Regions from separate parts of the Paenibacillus sp. P3E genome, predicted to be linked through region 4. Evidence: riboswitches for the same ligand, from Rfam matches in the RefSeq annotation. Region 4 holds a riboswitch; each other region holds the start of a gene.

Region 1 (2,201 bases), on a different contig from region 4:
ATCTTGTCGAGGTCTTCCGAGCAGGTCTCCCGCATCTTGCTGTTGATTTCGTCAGGAGTCTTGAGAATGGATTCCACTGTTAATTGTCCGATTAAGCCGCGCAAATGGCCTTCCACCGAATGCAGGATAATCGTCTCGCGGTCTTCTTCCGGCCGGTCGATAAACTGCTCACTGGCAGTCAGAATAGCGGTAGGATCGCTTTTTATCTTAATCTGAGCCACCGCCTCCAGGTTGAGCTTGATGCCTTGCTTGGAGAACATCGCCTGCGCCGGGATGACGTCGAAGCTCATCAGCATCATGGAGATGGTCTTATTGTTCTGGAAGCCGGGGATGACGAACGTCCCGCCGCCCTGGACCACTCTTTTTCCGCCAAGGCCGTAGACGATCATCGCCTGATTGGGCGGAACCTTTTTATAAGAGTTCACGATACTGAACAAGGCCAGCAGAATAACAACAACAATTGCCGCAATTACATACAGAATAACCATTTAGATTGACACTCCCCGTGAATTATAATTGATCGATATCCCTCTCGAAGAGGGTGACTGCCGCCATTCCTTTGTTCACCTTCAAAATAATAACCCTGTCGCCTTTATCAAGCTGCTGGCCGGATTCTGCCCGTACTCCAATGGAGCGCATGGTTCCGTGCAGTACATATTTCATTTCCCCGACCGCCCCATCCGCTGCAGGGATACTGATGTACCCGAGCTGCCCTGCCTGCTCGTAATCCAGTTCATTCATGCTGCTGTCATACCGGGTCATCACCCGGGCCAGCACCGCATACATCACACAGCCCAGAAGCAGAGCGAGCACGGTACAAATCAGCACCACTGCGAGCATCCTCATTTCGCTGAACCGGGCAAGCACGTAACCTGTACCGCCCCAGACTGTGACAAACACCATCAGAGGGAGTATGGGTACAAAGCCGGGTCCACCGGCATCGCCGCCGCCCGCATGCAGATGACCCGCCAGGCCATGCCCATGAAATCCGCCGCTGAGGAGGAGTATTAGTCCAACCCAGAAGCACACGATAAATACAGTAACGATAAGAATCCCCCCTTTGAAGCATTTATAATAGAGCATTTTAAATAACCCTTAATGTCTCTAATTATCGTTGTTATGAGATTTCTAGTTCCTTGTACAGACTGCCTTTCCTTCCTGCACACACAACAAAAAGACCACAGAAGCGGCAGGGCTCTCCGTGGTCGGTTAATCGATCATGGCGCTCATCCTCTCTCTTCGAGGCTTACGGGGTTAGCTGACGGATTCGGGCAGCGAGATTGCCCTACCCTGCCACAGCGGCTTTTCAGCACGCAGCAGGGATTCACCCCGGGTGAGCGGCAGCTGACTGTGCAAAAGCCGCATTCACCATTGGTTCCCCCGTTCCCAATTACGGAATTCAGCCATATGAGAACAGTTAACTTACATTCGGTTGTTGATTTGAATCTTACGCCTGTGGGCATTTATTGTAAAACGTCCGGGATGACAAAAGAAGCCAAAAACGCCTCCCCTCCGCGAATGAAGGCGCATTCTTTGGTTTCACTCTTATTCGGCCGATGATTTGCTCACTGTTGCTCCATTTCTCGCAAGCTGTCCCAATCGTCCAAAGCCAAGGCCGCACGCACTATAAACCTTAGGCGCTTACGGTGTTGGCAGCAGCCGGGAAATTCTACGGAGTGAGAAAGGTTACGCTTGGCCGTGCGTCGAATGACGGAACCGGAAAGTGTATTTGGACAACTGCAACCGGGGCTTCCGGCGATTTCTACTTCGCGGCATGGAGAAAGTGACGCTTGAGGTAGGATGGCTTTCCCTTACTCATAATCTGCTAAAGCAAGCCACCCATGACCAAAAAACAGAGCAGCGATCCTTCAATAACAGGAGAATCGCTGCTCTGCTCACTTTTTGTGGTTTTAAGAATGAAGAGAACTGCCTTCCGCCATAGAAAATCCACTTTTGGGTTGCCCCTTTTGTCAACAGCCCCAAATTACACTTGTCCCTTTTTTTCGGAGAACCGGCATTAGTTAAGTGAATCCAACAGCGTCTTCAATTGCGGGTTGAGCTTCAGCGCATTCAGGATGATCTGCAGAGCTTCTGCGCGTGTGGCGTTGCTCTTAGCATCAAATTTCCCATCTGCTTTGCCGTTTATGATACCAGCTTGTGCTTCAGCTTTGATCTCGTTTGCTGCATAGGAACCCTTCAGG
Region 2 (2,201 bases), on a different contig from region 4:
GTGAGCCAATGAGCCAACCTGTAATCATTTATTCTACAGCCAACTGCAGTGACTGCAATCAGGTGAAACAGCTGATGAAGGAGCAGGACATTCCTTTTGAGGTACGGGATGTAATGACCAGCACGGTTTATCAGGAAGAAGTTGAGAAGCTGGGCTTCATGGGCGTTCCTGTTACAGTAGCCGGGGCACATGTCGTCAAAGGGTTCAATCTGCCCGAGCTGAAGGAGCTTATCGCAGCTACGAAATAAATATGCCGGAACGCTGGCAGGAGAATGCCGCGTACGGATTCATTGGTTCACTTGCACAAAAGGGTATCCGGGAGCTGTTTGCCCCTGAATACCCTTTTTGTCTTGCCTAAGGAATGACCCGTATTTTGAGGCAGAAATAAAAACAGGCGTGCGAATGAGATAATGGGCCGATATGCAGTAAGATATATGGTTTTATCCGTTTATTTCCTTCGAATTATCCGATTTCAACGTGAAATTGGCGCAGCAACTCCCTTTTCCTTTTTTACAAAGACCTCCCCGAAGCAGTATGATTCGTTTTGAAAGTAATTCATGAAAAATTACATGAACGCTGAATTCCCGGCACACGGGAAACGGGGGAACCACCGGGCCACTAGGCCTTATTGGGGTGAATCCTAAGGAGACTGTAGAAGTGCGGTCTCACAAGGTAGGGCGACTCTCACCGTCCGAATCCGACAGCTAACCTCGTAAGCGTATAGAGAGAGATCTTAACCCGCCAAGCTTAAGCGCCAGGTTTATTTAAGCCTGTACCGAAGCCGCAGCAGAGGTTCTCCTCTGCTGCGGCTTTTTTGCGGAAATTAGTGAGGTAACGGGGTTTCGCCGGGAGAGCGGCCGGGGCTAGGTGAAAAGTAGTATATCTAATCCGGGGAGGAATACAGGAATGGAATCGCGCATGTCGGTTTCCGCATCCGAATTTGCGGAATATGTTGAGAAGTATAGCGGAAATATCTTTACGCTCTGCAGGTTGCTGCTGGGACAGGGTTCTGAAGCGGAGGAGGCTGCCGTGAAGAGCTTCACAGAGCTGTATATACCTTATCTCCGAAAGGGCTGCGACCCGCAGAGCTTCTCTCTTCTGGCCTACCGCGAATGCATCCGGCATTGCTTCCGGATTGCACAAGGCCGTAAGGCCAGCAGTACAGCTTGTCTCTCCTGGGAGGACCAGCTTGTGCATGCGCTCCGGTATGGCTTGCGGCTCCCTTTGGCGGAGATCAGTCCGATCCTCATGAAAAGCATGCCCGAGCTTAAGGCGCAGCTCCGGCAAATGCGCGAGCTACTGGCAGCACATGAAGCTGCACAACCCAAATCCGGTTTATCTGCCGGCTAAAGTGAACAGCACTGTAGGCCAAAACGGATTTGCAGTCCTGTACAGAGAGCCTATGCTGCTGAAGCAGCGATACAGAGTATCGCTTAAGGTACCGTCCAGAATGAGAGGTATTTCTACCTCTCATTCTGCCCGCTAGCCCGGTTATGGCGCGACCAGAGGTATTTCTACCTCTCATTCCGCCCGCTAGCCTGTTTATGGCGCAACCAGAGGTATTTCTACCTCTCATTCCGCCCGCTAGCCCGTTTATGGCGCGACCAGAGGTATTTCTACCTCTCATTCCGCCGATTTCCCTGCCTACGCTCAATTCAAAGGTACTTAAGTGGGTTAAACTTCAAATCACGGCCAACCCTATGAATCACGGTAATGACACCCACTTCTTATTGCTCCCTCTGGCTTTACCATCTATTGAATCACTTCATTTCTTCCGTTTATCCCTCTCACTTTTCAATCGGAGTTATCCATAGTTTTAGACTTAAATAATTTCTTAAGCCGCAAAAAAGCCGTGGCAACCAGCCTCGGCTTCTATTCCGTTTTTATTATTTTTTGCCTTTTTTGCTATTCTTGTCTTTTGTGCCTTTGCCGCCCTTGGCGAATCTCAAGAATGCCATGCAGCACCCTAATAATCCGATACCCAGTAATAACGTCTGTAGCGCACCCAGCCAGGTTGAACCTTCTGAATCAATCAGGCTGCTGAGGATAATCAACAGGATCGAAGCCGCTACCATCAAGGGCGTTTGTCTTTTTTTCATCAACATTACCACTCCTTACTTACTAAGGTACACCATACGGCATGATTCCGCCAGATGAACAGATAACGAATGCCGGAGACTGGTGTTTTCTATACGGTATGT
Region 3 (2,201 bases), on a different contig from region 4:
TGTCTGTATACCATCAGAACAGTGAAGCTTTTTGGACGTATTACGATGCGATTTATGCCAATCAAGGGGATGAAAAAGCAGAATGGGCTACAGAGGAATTCCTGGTGAATCTGGCTGAGAAACAAAAGCTGCCAATCGATCTGGATCTGTTGCGTAAGGATATCAAGGAGAAGACCTATGAGAGTGAGCTGCAACGTGATATCAGTCTTGCCAAGGCTTCAGGAGTTACTTCCACACCTACTGTATTTATCAATGGACACAAAGTAGATGAGCCTTTCAAAATGGAAGCCATTAAGGCACAGATTAAGTCCGCGTCCGAAGCAGTGAAGGCCGAGTGATGAAGTTCTCTATGTTCTGCAGACGCCACTGTCTCTATCTGGCCTGGTTTGTATCTGTTATTGCAGTAGCGGGAAGCTTATATCTAAGTGAAGTGCTGAAATATGAGCCTTGCAAGCTATGCTGGTTCCAGCGTATCTTCATGTATCCGCAGCTGATTCTCCTGGGAGTAGCTACATACCGGAATGACAAAAAAATTATTCCCTATGTACTTCCATTAAGTCTTATTGGGGGCAGTATTTCTATTTATCATTATGCTGAGCAGAAGATTCCCGCACTTAGCAAGGTGCTCCCGTGTACAATTGGCGTACCCTGTAATAAAGATTATCTGAATTTTTTTGGGTTCATTACGATTCCACTGCTTGCGCTGATCGCCTTTGCTCTAATCACGATTTTGCTCTGGACCGGACGTAAAGAGGACACAGTAGAGTAGCTGAAGCCACTGCAGAATTTAGAGCACAAATCATTCCTGAAATTTCAGACACAAATGAGGTTCAAAACCCTGAAAAAACACGTGATGACGGGATAATCGCAGAGAATGAAAGATCGCGTTATCTCTCATCTTGGTTTTGCGTAAATTGGATGTTTTTTCATTCTTTTTTCATTTTTTTCACCGCTTTACGGAAGACGTATTGTAGACTATCATTAGACCTTGTGAGAAGTTGAATATGCGCTGAATTTTCCGTATGGAAAAACGGGGGAACCAACATTGGCCTAAGCGCCAAAGGGGTGAATCGGGAACGGTCCGGAAGGGCTGCAACCGTAGGGCTACCACAGCCCGAATCCGCCAGCTAACCTCGTAAGCAATGGTGGGATAATGACGATGCGTAAGCATGCGGATCATTTCCGTATGCTTATTTTTGTGCCTGCATTTATGAAATCCACCAATGAAAACAGCGCACGGTATTACCGTTTCAACGTAAGCAAAGAGAGGAACTGTTATTACAATGGTAAGCAAGGTAAAACGACTATTGATCGGGCGTCCGATGAAGTCGAACGAACTAGATCATGAAAAGTTATCCAAGGTGAAAGCACTGGCTGTCCTGTCTTCTGATGCGCTATCGTCTGTAGCCTACGGAACGGAACAAATCCTGATTGTACTGGTGGCCGCAGGCTTCACAGCCATCTGGTACTCATTGCCAATCGCATTAGCCGTATTGGGCTTGCTGGCTATTTTGATTTTATCCTATCGTCAGACCATCTTTGCTTATCCGCAGGGCGGAGGCGCGTATATCGTAGCCAAGAGCAACCTCGGGGTTCCTACCGGACTCCTTGCTGGCGGATCGCTCCTGGTAGATTATATTCTGACCGTAGCGGTTAGTGCATCAGCGGGTACGGATGCGATCACATCCGCTTTTCCAAATCTTCATAATCATAGTGTGTTAATCGCCGTAACCGTTATTCTGCTCTTGACTATTGTCAATCTGCGGGGCGTTACGGAATCTGCATCTTTCATTGCAATTCCTGTGTATTTATTCGTGGTATCGATCTTCGTGTTGATCATTGCAGGGGTATTCAAATATGCTACTGGCGGAGCCCATGCTAATGTCCCTGAGATTGGGGCAGCGGTATCGAATGTAAGTTTGTTTTTACTGCTTAAGGCTTTCAGCTCCGGCTGTTCGGCTCTGACAGGGGTAGAGGCTGTATCGAACGCCATTCCAAACTTCAAGGCGCCTGCGGAGAAAAATGCAGCCAAGACTTTGATGTTGATGGGAATTATCCTGGGAAGTATGTTTACCGGAATCACACTGCTTGCCTACTGGTACGGAATTACACCGGATACCAAAGCCACGGTTGTATCCCAAATTGCTGAATCTACTTTTGGACGTGGCGGTTTGTACTTTTTCATTCAAGGGATTACAGCT
Region 4 (2,201 bases):
GCAGAATCGTATGATTATATTTATGCAGCAGTTGGCTGGCACCCCGTTGACGCCATTGACATGAAAGAGGAGGATATGGACTGGATCGCCTCTCTGTGCAGCCATAAAAAGGTGGTGGCTATCGGAGAAATTGGACTTGATTACTACTGGGATACCTCACCCAAAGAGGTACAGCATGAGGTATTCCGCAAACAGATTGGTATGGCACGGGAACTAAAAATGCCTATCTGTATTCATAATCGTGATGCCCATGGGGATGTGGTACGAATTTTGCGGGAGGAGAAGGCAAATGAAATTGGCGGTGTCATGCACTCGTTTTCTGGGAGTTGGGAAACGGCCAAAATGTGTCTTGATCTAGGCTTTCATTTATCCTTCGGTGGTCCTGTGACTTTCAAGAATGCCAGGGTGCCTAAAGAGGTGCTTGCTCAGACTCCAATGGACCGGCTTTTGATTGAAACCGACTCCCCATATCTGACGCCTCACCCCTTCCGCGGGAAGCGAAATGAGAGTGCTCATGTGAAGCTTGTCGCCGAGGCGGCAGCGGAAATAAAAGGGATTGATTTACAGGAATTGGCTGAAATTACGTATGCGAACGCGCTGGAACGATTTGGAATTGTCTGAAAACGGGAGAAAAACAGGTGAAAAAAGAAGTATAGCCGATATATTAAACTTTTTTAATAAAGAAACGGCTGATTATTACAATATTTTAATGATTTTTTTACGTAAACGTGGTTGAATCGCGCTTTACAACATGCATCAAAACAGGATATCATCTTTTCAGTGAAGTGAGCTGTTGTTACTGTGACAGTCACAATTTCATGGATCGTCTCGCTGAGTCTCCGTATGGAGAACGGGGGAACCAATAATGATCTGCCGCATGTCCGTACATAGAGTACAACATAGAAATGCCGCAGACTTTATTTGATTTCTTCACGTGGTCTTTGGGGTGAATTTGAGGGCAACCGCCGTGAGCGGGTGACCTGAGATAGGGCGTCTCTCTTATGCCCGAACCCGACAGCTAACCCCGTAAGCGCAAGTAAGAGAGGAAACCTCGTGCATAAACATTCCCGCGTATTCTGACACCCGGAGAGCCACGAAAGAGTCCTCTGTGAACTCTTTTGGGCTTTTTTTGTTTTTTGAATAATGCGGATGTTCCCAGCATACTGTTATATAACAGATGTCTGGAGTAGCTATGCCGAGCAGGCGATCCATGAGCAGGAAACGCTAAAGCAATGCGGGCGTATCCTGTGCAATCTCAAACCTAGTTTCGTCAGAAGTGATAAAGTCACCTTTGCTATACAACTTGGACGACGGGGCTATGTAAGGAGGATGGAGAGAATGGGCGTATTCCAACCAGAAGTATCCCATGATTCGCAATCATCCAGCAGGTCTTTCGCATTACGGTGGAAGCAAGTGAATCCTCGCGTACTTTCGCTTGCAGGCGCGGCATCAATTGTTATCGCGCTGGTAATTCTGCTGTACGTACACGGTCAAAGCATTAAAGAAATAACTTTAGTAATAGACGGAAAGGTACAAACGCTGGAGACGCGGGATGCGCTGCTCAGCGATGTGCTGGCAAAGGAACAAATTTCGCTTCAGCCGCATGATGCTTTATCCATTGGCCTTAGTGATGAAATAAAAGACGGCGACCGCGTCGTAATCAACCGTGCGCAGGCCCTTAAGCTTACTGCGGATGGAACAACCCAAACGCTGTACACGACCGAGGATACCATCGGTCAGGCGATTGACAAACTGGGCGTCAGCCTGGAAAGCTACGATAAGATTTATCCTTCGCTCAACACTGCAGTTTCTGCCGACATGGAAATCAAAATTGTCCGAATCAACAAGCAAGTGGTACAGCGGACAACGAATTTGCCTTTCCGAGTAATTAAGACCGCAGACCCCTCCCTGACCAAGGGAACTGTAAGAGTTGCACAAGCAGGCAAACCCGGCGTAATGGTCCAGCATATTGAGAAAATCTATCAAGATGGCGAGCTGGCATCTATGCGTATGGTGGGCAAGGAAGTACAGGCGGTTACCAAAGACAAGATCATTGCTATTGGTACCAAAGCACTTCCCAAGGCTGCTGTAGCTACTACTGCAACTTCCAATTCAACCACTACCACTAAATCATCTAAAGTCAGAGCGAACAGCAACAATGTTGCCAGCAAGGCAGGTATGGATTTCGAGTACAAAAAAGT

Evidence for each region. Region 4 has a riboswitch for cyclic di-AMP ahead of A3842_RS17510 (resuscitation-promoting factor). Riboswitches for the same ligand answer to the same signal wherever they lie in the genome.
Region 1: another riboswitch for cyclic di-AMP. It lies ahead of A3842_RS19690 (NfeD family membrane protein); the one in region 4 lies ahead of A3842_RS17510 (resuscitation-promoting factor).
Region 2: another riboswitch for cyclic di-AMP. It lies ahead of A3842_RS21995 (hypothetical protein); the one in region 4 lies ahead of A3842_RS17510 (resuscitation-promoting factor).
Region 3: another riboswitch for cyclic di-AMP. It lies ahead of A3842_RS05370 (APC family permease); the one in region 4 lies ahead of A3842_RS17510 (resuscitation-promoting factor).

What each region holds. Positions count from the first base shown of each region.
Region 1 is NZ_LVWH01000178.1:50,720-52,920, reverse strand. It holds gene A3842_RS19695 (flotillin family protein) at 1-488, opposite strand, end outside; gene A3842_RS19690 (NfeD family membrane protein) at 511-1,083, opposite strand; cyclic di-AMP (ydaO/yuaA leader) riboswitch at 1,229-1,415, opposite strand; partial or broken gene A3842_RS33910 (transposase) at 1,658-1,837, shown strand; gene A3842_RS33385 (InlB B-repeat-containing protein) at 2,018-2,201, opposite strand, start outside.
Region 2 is NZ_LVWH01000187.1:113,250-115,450, forward strand. It holds gene ytxJ (bacillithiol system redox-active protein YtxJ) at 1-12, shown strand, start outside; gene A3842_RS21990 (glutaredoxin family protein) at 9-248, shown strand; cyclic di-AMP (ydaO/yuaA leader) riboswitch at 565-735, shown strand; gene A3842_RS21995 (hypothetical protein) at 907-1,350, shown strand; gene A3842_RS22000 (hypothetical protein) at 1,887-2,099, opposite strand.
Region 3 is NZ_LVWH01000036.1:2,275-4,475, forward strand. It holds gene A3842_RS05360 (DsbA family protein) at 1-338, shown strand, start outside; gene A3842_RS05365 (disulfide oxidoreductase) at 338-769, shown strand; cyclic di-AMP (ydaO/yuaA leader) riboswitch at 998-1,157, shown strand; gene A3842_RS05370 (APC family permease) at 1,284-2,201, shown strand, end outside.
Region 4 is NZ_LVWH01000172.1:12,028-14,228, forward strand. It holds gene A3842_RS17505 (TatD family hydrolase) at 1-621, shown strand, start outside; cyclic di-AMP (ydaO/yuaA leader) riboswitch at 820-1,048, shown strand; gene A3842_RS17510 (resuscitation-promoting factor) at 1,339-2,201, shown strand, end outside.